2 regions of the Microbacterium sp. 4NA327F11 genome follow, and region 2 is predicted to be linked to the other one. Evidence: predicted binding sites of a transcription regulator. Region 2 holds the regulator's gene; the other holds the start of a gene.
What was found. Region 2 encodes HrcA, which represses chaperone genes, less so after heat shock. Its sites were predicted from a motif close to TTNGCACTCGNNNNNNNCGAGTGCNAA; they were not measured.
Positions count from the first base shown of each region.

Region 1: the regulator HrcA is predicted to act here: its motif matches at 1,693-1,719, upstream of groL (chaperonin GroEL).

Region 1 is NZ_SCOB01000009.1:14,315-18,413, reverse strand. Features, by position in the region: gene groL (chaperonin GroEL) at 41-1,660, opposite strand; gene FFS51_RS07465 (cold-shock protein) at 1,846-2,049, opposite strand; gene FFS51_RS07460 (LytR C-terminal domain-containing protein) at 2,193-2,792, opposite strand; gene FFS51_RS07455 (DUF3263 domain-containing protein) at 2,849-3,100, opposite strand; gene FFS51_RS07450 (DUF2332 domain-containing protein) at 3,110-4,099, opposite strand, start outside.
Region 2 is NZ_SCOB01000018.1:26,722-30,820, forward strand. Features, by position in the region: gene FFS51_RS11530 (16S rRNA (uracil(1498)-N(3))-methyltransferase) at 1-338, opposite strand, end outside; gene dnaJ (molecular chaperone DnaJ) at 342-1,451, opposite strand; gene hrcA (heat-inducible transcriptional repressor HrcA) at 1,492-2,532, opposite strand; gene hemW (radical SAM family heme chaperone HemW) at 2,619-3,833, opposite strand; gene FFS51_RS11550 (DUF1990 domain-containing protein) at 3,833-4,099, opposite strand, start outside.

The DNA.
Region 1 (4,099 bases), on a different contig from region 2:
GTGAGGTCCGGGGCATCCGCCGTTTCGCAGGCGTCAGGACTCAGAAGTCCATGCCGCCGGTCGGGTCGCCCGCCGGAGCGGAGACCTTCTCGGGCTTGTCGGCGACGACGGCCTCGGTCGTGAGGAACAGGCCCGCGATCGACGCGGCGTTCTGCAGAGCCGAGCGGGTCACCTTGGCGGGGTCGATGATGCCCTGCGCGAAGAGGTCGCCGTACTCGCCGGTCGCGGCGTTGAGGCCGTGACCGGTGGGGAGCTCCGCCACCTTGTTCGCGACGACGCCGGGCTCGAGACCGGCATTGAGCGCGATCTGCTTGAGGGGGGCCTCGATGGCGACCTTGACGATGTTCGCACCGGTCGCCTCGTCGCCCGTGAGCTCGAGGCTTGCGAACGCGATCTTGCCGGCCTGGATGAGCGCGACGCCGCCGCCGGGGACGATGCCCTCCTCGCCGGCCGCCTTCGCGTTGCGCACGGCGTCCTCGATGCGGTGCTTACGCTCCTTGAGCTCGACCTCGGTCGCCGCACCCGCCTTGATGACGGCCACGCCGCCGGCGAGCTTGGCGAGGCGCTCCTGGAGCTTCTCGCGGTCGTAGTCGCTGTCGGTGTTGTCGATCTCGCGACGGATCTGGGTCACGCGGCCCTCGATCTGCGCGGGGTCGCCGGCACCCTCGACGATGGTGGTCTCGTCCTTGGTGATGATGACCTTGCGGGCGCGGCCGAGCAGGTCGAGGGTGGCGTTCTCGAGCTTGAGACCGACCTCCTCGGTGATGACCTGGCCACCGGTGAGGATGGCGATGTCCTGCAGCTGGGCCTTGCGGCGGTCGCCGAAGCCGGGGGCCTTGACGGCGGCCGACTTGAAGATGCCGCGGATCTTGTTCAGCACGAGCGTCGCGAGAGCCTCGCCCTCGACGTCCTCAGCGATGATGAGGAGCTCCTTGCCGTCCTGGATCACCTTGTCGACGACGGGCAGAAGGTCCTTGATGTTCGAGATCTTCTGGTTCGCGATGAGGATGTACGGGTCCTCGAAGACCGCCTCCTGGCGGTCGGGGTCCGTGACGAAGTAGGGGTTGATGTAGCCCTTGTCGAAGCGCATGCCCTCGGTGAGCTCGAGCTCGGTGCCGAAGGTGTTGGACTCCTCGACGGTGACCACGCCCTCCTTGCCCACCTTGTCGATGGCCTCGGCGATGAGCTCGCCGATCGCCGGGTCGGCGGCCGAGATCGACGCGGTGGCGGCGATCTCCTCCTTCGACTCGACCTCCTTGGCCGAGGCGAGCAGAGCGTCGGTGACGGCCTTCACGGCCTTCTCGATGCCCTTCTTCAGGCTGATGGGGTCGGCGCCGGCCGCGACGTTGCGCAGGCCTTCCTTGACGAGCGCCTGAGCGAGCACGGTCGCGGTGGTCGTACCGTCACCGGCGACGTCGTCGGTCTTCTTCGCGACCTCCTTGACGAGCTCCGCGCCGATCTTCTCGTACGGGTCGTCGAGCTCGATCTCCTTGGCGATCGAGACACCGTCGTTCGTGATCGTGGGAGCGCCCCACTTCTTCTCGAGCACGACGTTGCGACCGCGGGGGCCGAGCGTCACCTTGACGGCGTCGGCCAGGGTGTTGAGGCCGCGCTCGAGGCCGCGGCGGGCCTCCTCGTCGAAAGCAATGATCTTTGCCATTGTGTGTCGTCCCTCCCGGACGGGCTAGGTCTTTAGCACTCAGTCTGATCGAGTGCTAAATCATTCTGGCACTCACCCCCGGGGAGTGCAAGCCGGTCGGAACGGGGCGTCACACCTCCCGACATGCGTCGACGCCGCCCCGAAGGACGGCGTCGATGTGAGAAGTGTGACGGGGATGCCGCGGCTCAGGCGACGACGCGCACGGCTTCCGCTTGCGGGCCCTTCTGGCCGGAACCGACGGTGAACTCGACCGCCTGCCCCTCTTCGAGCACGCGGAACCCGTTCATCTCGATGTTGGAGTAGTGCACGAACACGTCCTGGCCGTCGGAGACGGTGATGAAGCCGTACCCCTTCTCAGCGTTGAACCATTTGACAGTGCCGTGGGCCATGATGCGTACTCCTGAAGCTGTGTGACGCGGCCATCGTATCCACGCCGATAGGCGCGGATTCGCGGAGAACGCAACTGCTTACACGCGCGCATCGAAGTGTTTACGCCGCGGAAACACGGCCCGGGAACCGCCGCTCGACGGCCTCAGGGCGCGGGCGCGGGCGTGGCCGTGCCGAGCTGATAATCGGCGCCGAGCACGATCGTGAGCTGCTTGGTGCTCGCCGAGGTCGCACCGGGACTCGGCGTGCCGGAGGCACCGGTGTAGGCGTTGCTCTGCACGATGGAGCCGGCATTGAGGAGATCGGCGAGGCCCTTGGCGGCACCGAGGTCCGCGTCGGATGAGTAGTAGACGGTGGTCGTGGCGAAGCTCGTCGTGGAGGCGGCACCGGCGATCACCTTGTCGGCGGTCCACCCGGCAGCCTCGAGCCGGGCTACAGCATCCGTCGACGCAGCGGGATTGGCCGTGCCGTTGAGCACCAGGATCGAGTACGACGTGTCGCGCACGGCGGGAACCTCGGGGGTGTCGGAGTAGCTCGGCGCGGTCTGCGGCGTGAGGTCGATGCGGCCCGTGTAGACCATCGACGCGAAGATGCCGGCGACCAGGAGGACGACCGTTGCGATCGCGCCCCAGAAGAGCACGAGGCCGGCGCGCATGCGCGGGTTCTCGGCGCGGTGAGCGCCGACGCGGCCGGACGCGGCGGAGACGCCGTCGAAGCGATCGCGAGGGTAGGTCTGCCTGGACACCAGTGCATCGTACAAGTACGGTGCCCTCACTCCGCTCGACGTTCGCCGTGCGAACGTCAGGCCGACAGCCCGGAGGTGCGCCGGGCCCGGGCATCGACCCGGGCTGTGCGCAGGCGCCGCAGTCGGGCGACCAGCATGGGCTCCGCGGCGATCGCGTCGTCGGTGTCGATCAGGCGCCCGAGGAGTTGGTAGTAGCGCGCCGGGGCGAGCGAGAGCTCCGCTCGGATCGCCTCCTCTTTGCCGGCTCCGTGCCGCAGCCACCGCGCCTCGAAGTCGAGGATCGACCGGTCGCGTTCGGAGAGGGGCACGGCGTCAGATTACGGCGCGGATGCCGCGGCATCCGCCCGCCACTCCACGAACCCGCCGAGCGGGTCGACGGCCGCGAGCACCTCGCCGTCTCGGGACAGCGCGAACCGGCCAGCGGGCCACGTGGCGGGATCGATCGGCGCGTTCCAGCCGTCGTGCAGCCCGGGGTCGTCGAGGGTGATCCAGGTGCCCGCGGCCCGAGCCGCATCGATGACGAGACCTCGGCGAGCGCGCGGCACGTGCGCGAGCACCCCGGGGGTCGTGACGACGAGGGTGGCACCGGTCGGCGCGAGCGCCGCCAGCTCGCCGATGGCGCCGTCCGCGGCATCGGCGGCGCGCAGCAGGGGCGGATCGGCGGCGGCGATGTCGAGCGCCCGCTCGATGCGCTCCGCACGCCCGCTCTCGCCGGGCCAGACCAGCGCGGTCAGCCAGCGGCGGGTGGAGGCATCCCGAGGATCCAGGGGATTCAGGTCGATCCCTGCCCGCCAGACGACCTCGGGCAGGCGCAGGCGCGGCATGTTCCCCCGCCACGACGCGCGGAGGAGGACGGGGCTCTCGCCGCCGGCGGGATCGACGGCGACAACCCCGTCGGGCGTCTCGTAGCGGTAGGAGTAGCGGTCGGGGTAGAGGCAGAGCCCGGCGCTCGCCCCCACTTCGAGAAGCGCGATGGGGCCGTCGACGGCGCTGAGGGCCGGGAGCAGCGCCGCGCAGCGCAACGGCTCGTTGGTCTGGATGCTGCGGCTCTCGCAGCCCATGACGAGGTCCTCGATGTGCGCCCTCACCCATTCAGCCCACGACGCGAACCCCGACTCGGGGGCGCCGAGCAGACGGGAGACGGCGAAGACGAGCGGCGGCTGCCGACGGGTGTCACGGATGCGGGCGATCAGCGCCGCGACACGACGATCCTCCGCGATGCCGCGCGCCCACTCCTCGTACAGCGCCGACCGGCCGGGGGCCTCGTCACGGGCGAACCGACCGTAGCGGTTGACGACGGCATCGGT
Region 2 (4,099 bases):
GCTGCCTGCCACGGCACGATCTCGTCGACCCCGAGCTCAGTGGCGGCCTGCACGGCCAGCTCGTCGCGATCGCCCTTGGCGAGGCCCTGCACGAGGCGCAGACGGGTGGCGGGCGGGGCATCCACCCGTCGGTCGTCGATGCGCACGACGACGAGCTTCGGTGAGACCGACTCGCAGGTGCCGGTGAGCCACACGCCGCGGCCGTCGCCGACCGTGACCTTCTCCCCCGGGCGCACACGCCGCACCGCGGCGGCGTGATGTGCCTCGGCCCCGGTGAGTGAGACGGTGTCACCGGCCCTCGCGGCGGCGGCGCCATCGTCCACGAAGTGGAGCGCCACGGATCAGCCGTTCCGGAACCGGTCACGCAGCCGCGCGAAGAGGCCCTGGTGGAACTGCGCAAGCTGCGGCTCCGGCGCCTTCGACTTGCGGGCGAACTCCTCGATGAGGGCGCGTTCCTTCGCGTCGAGGCGAGAGGGCGTGAGCACATGCACGCCGATGCGCAGGTCGCCGCGGCCGCTGCCGCGCAGCGGTGAGACGCCGCGGCCCTTGATCGTGAGCACGTCGCCCGATTGCACCCCTGCGCGCAGCTCGAGCTCGACGGGCCCGTCGAGGGCGTCGATCAGGGTTGTCGTTCCCAGCACCGCGTCGGGCATCGAGATCTCGAGCGTCGCGAGCAGGTCGTCGCCGTCACGGCTGAAGATGTCGTGCGGGGCGACCGTCACCTCGAGGTAGAGGTCGCCGTTCGGGCCCCCCGCGGGTCCCACTTCACCGGAGCCCGGCAGCTGCAGGCGCAGGCCCGTCTCGACGCCGGCCGGGATGTCGACGGAGACCGTGCGACGCGAGCGCACGCGTCCCTGGCCCTGGCAGGTGGCGCACGGGTACGGGATGGTCGTGCCGTAGCCCTGGCAGCTCGCGCAGGGCTGCTGCGTGACGACATTGCCGATGAGGCTGCGCACCGTGCGCTGGATGTGTCCGGTGCCGTGGCAGATGTCGCAGGTGACGGGAGCCGTCCCCGGCTGGCAGCACGAGCCCTGGCAGGTTTCGCAGAGCACAGCGGTGTCGACCTCGAGGTCGCGATGCGCGCCGAACACGACGTCGGCGAGATCGAGCGTCACGCGCACGAGCGCGTCCTGGCCGCGCTCCCGGCGAGAACGAGCGCGCGCCCGGCTCCCACCGCCCCCGCCGAAGAAGGTGTCGAAGATGTCGCTGAAGCCGCCGAACCCGGCGCCGCCGAACGGCGATCCCGTCTCGCCGCCCATGTCGTAGGCGCGTCGCTGATCGGCGTCACTGAGCACGTCGTACGCGTGGGTGACGAGCTTGAACTGCTCCGCCGCCTCGGGGCTCGGGTTGACGTCGGGGTGCAGCTGGCGGGCTAGCCGTCGATACGCCTTCTTGATGTCCTCGGGGCTCGCGTCGCGCTCGACGCCCAGCACCTCGTAGTGGTCGGCCACAGTCACCTCTCCGCCCGCGAAGCGGGCAGGGTCGTATTCGTCATCGCGCGCGCTCGTCGTCGGCCATGAGGCGGCTCAGATAGTGAGCCACGGCGCGCACGGCGCTGAGATTGGTCGCGTAGTCCATGCGCGTGGGCCCGAGCAGACCCAGGCGTGCCTCGCCGATCGTGCCGGCATAGCCGCTGGTCACGACGGATGCCTCGCTCAGCCCGAACGCCTCGTTCTCGCGGCCGATGGAGACCGCCAGGCCCTCGGCGTCGACCGCCATCTCGGTCATGAGCTTGAGCAGGGTCACCTGCTCCTCGATCGCCTCCAGCAGCGGGTAGATGCTGCCCTGGAAGTCCGACTCGCGTCGGGCCAGGTTCGCGGCACCCGCCATCACGAGGCGATCCTGACGGAACTCTTCGAGCTCTTCGGCGACGGCAGCGAGCAGCGCGCGCGAGGCAGCATCCTCTCGCGGTGAACGGGTGGACGTCTCGGCGAGGGTGTGGGCGATCTTGCCGAGGCCCTCCTGCACCGAGCCGCCCGTGACCAGCACCGAGACCTGGGCGCGGAGGGTCGCGACATCCGCGTCGTCGAGGTCGGTCCCGAGGCTCGCGATCCGCTGGGACACACGACCGGTGTCGGTGACGAGGATGACGACGACGCGCGGGCCGCCGAGGTGCACGAGCTCGATGTGCGTCACGTTCGCGCGCTCGAACGACGGGTACTGCACGAGAGCGACCTGGCCGGTGACCTGCGTGAGCACGCGCACAGTGCGCGCGAGCAGGTCGTCGAGGTCGGCAGGGGCCTCGAGGAATGTGGCGATCGCGTTGCGCTGGGCAGTGCTGAGCGGTCGCAACTCGGCGAGGTGGTCGACGAAGACGCGGTAGCCCTTGTCGGTCGGCACGCGTCCCGACGAAGTGTGCGGCGCGCTGATGAGCTCTTCGTCCTCGAGCAGCGCCATGTCGTTGCGGATGGTGGCGGCCGACACCCCGAAGGCATGGCGCTCGACGATCGACTTGCTGCCGACCGGTTCGCGGGTCGCCACGTAGTCCTGCACGATCGCCCGCAGGACGTCGAGGCCGCGTTCGCTGACCATTCCGCCTCCCCTCGCTGGCACTCACATCACGTGAGTGCCAATATTAGCGCGGACCGGGGTGCCACTCGCGGCGCGACGCACATGGCTCAGGCGGTGAGCCGTCGCACGACCGCGTCGGCCAGGAGTCGACCGCGCAGCGTCAGGACGAGGCGCCCGGCGATGGCGGATGCCCCGTCGACCAGGCCGTCCGCGATGAGCCCCGCCACCTCCGCGCGACCGGTGGCCGGCAGGCTCGCCACGGCCAGCCCGTCGGCGATGCGCACCTCGAGCATCGTGCGCTCGAGGGCGCGGGACGCGGTATCCGGCGACTCCCGTCCCGCCGCGGGCGAGGAACCCACCGACAGGCGCTGCGCGTACGCCGCGGGGTGCTTCACGTTCCACCAGCGCACGCCGCCGACGTGCGAGTGGGCGCCCGGCCCGAACCCCCACCAGTCGGCGCCGCGCCAGTAGGCGAGATTGTGTCGCGAGCGGGTCGCCTCATCGCGCGACCAGTTCGACACCTCGTACCAGCCGTACCCCGCCGCCGCGAGGCGCGCGTCGGTGAGCTCGTACATGTCGGCCTGCACGTCGTCGTCGACCGTGTCGATCTCCCCGCGTGCGATGCGGCGGGCAAGCGCCGTGCCCTCCTCCACGATCAGCGCGTACGCCGACACGTGGTCGGTCTCGAGAGCGGTGACGGCGTCGAGGGTGCGCTCCCAGTCCGCGAGCGTCTCCCCCGGCGTGCCGTAGATGACGTCGACGCTCACCTGCAGCCCGGCCGCGCGCGCCGCAGTGACCGCCCGCGGGACCGCGGCCGGCTCGTGGGTGCGGTCGAGGGTCGCCAGCACCGACGGAACGGCGGACTGCATGCCGATCGACAGACGCGTCACGCCCGCCTCGGCGAGCCTCGCCGTCAGCGCCGGTGTGACCGTGTCGGGGTTCGCCTCGACCGTCACCTCCGCATCGGCGGCGATGCCGAACGCGTCGCGCACGTCACCCAGCATGCGCGCGAGCGCATCGCCCGGGAGCAGCGTCGGCGTGCCGCCGCCGAAGAACACGGATGTCGCCGCCCGCCGCCGGCCCGCGGCATCCATCACCTGCGCGGCCAGCGCGATCTCCCGCGCGACCTCGTCGGGATAGTCCGCCTGGCTGGCGCCGCGCAGCTCCGTCGCCGTGTAGGTGTTGAAGTCGCAGTACCCGCAGCGCACGCGGCAGAACGGCACGTGCACGTACACGCCGAAGTCGGGGTGCGCGGCCGGGAGCAGGTCGGGCAGGCCGCCGTCGGCCGGAGCCGGATCGCCGAGGGGAAGCGCTGAGGGCATCAGGCCGGGGTGGTGAACATGGGCGACACCGCGCGCAGGTAGCGGGTGAACAGCGCACGACGACGACGGCGCACGAGGGTGCGCAGCGCCCGGTACGACAACGCGGTCGGGCTGTCGAAGGCCCGCACCGAGAACCACACCTCATCGTTCGGGAGCCACTCGATGAGGAACGACTCCTCCCCGCTGACCACCGACTCGCCGAGGGTGCCGAGCACGAATCCGACGCGGCGCGGCTCCTCCGTGACGAAGATGACCCGGAGGTGCCC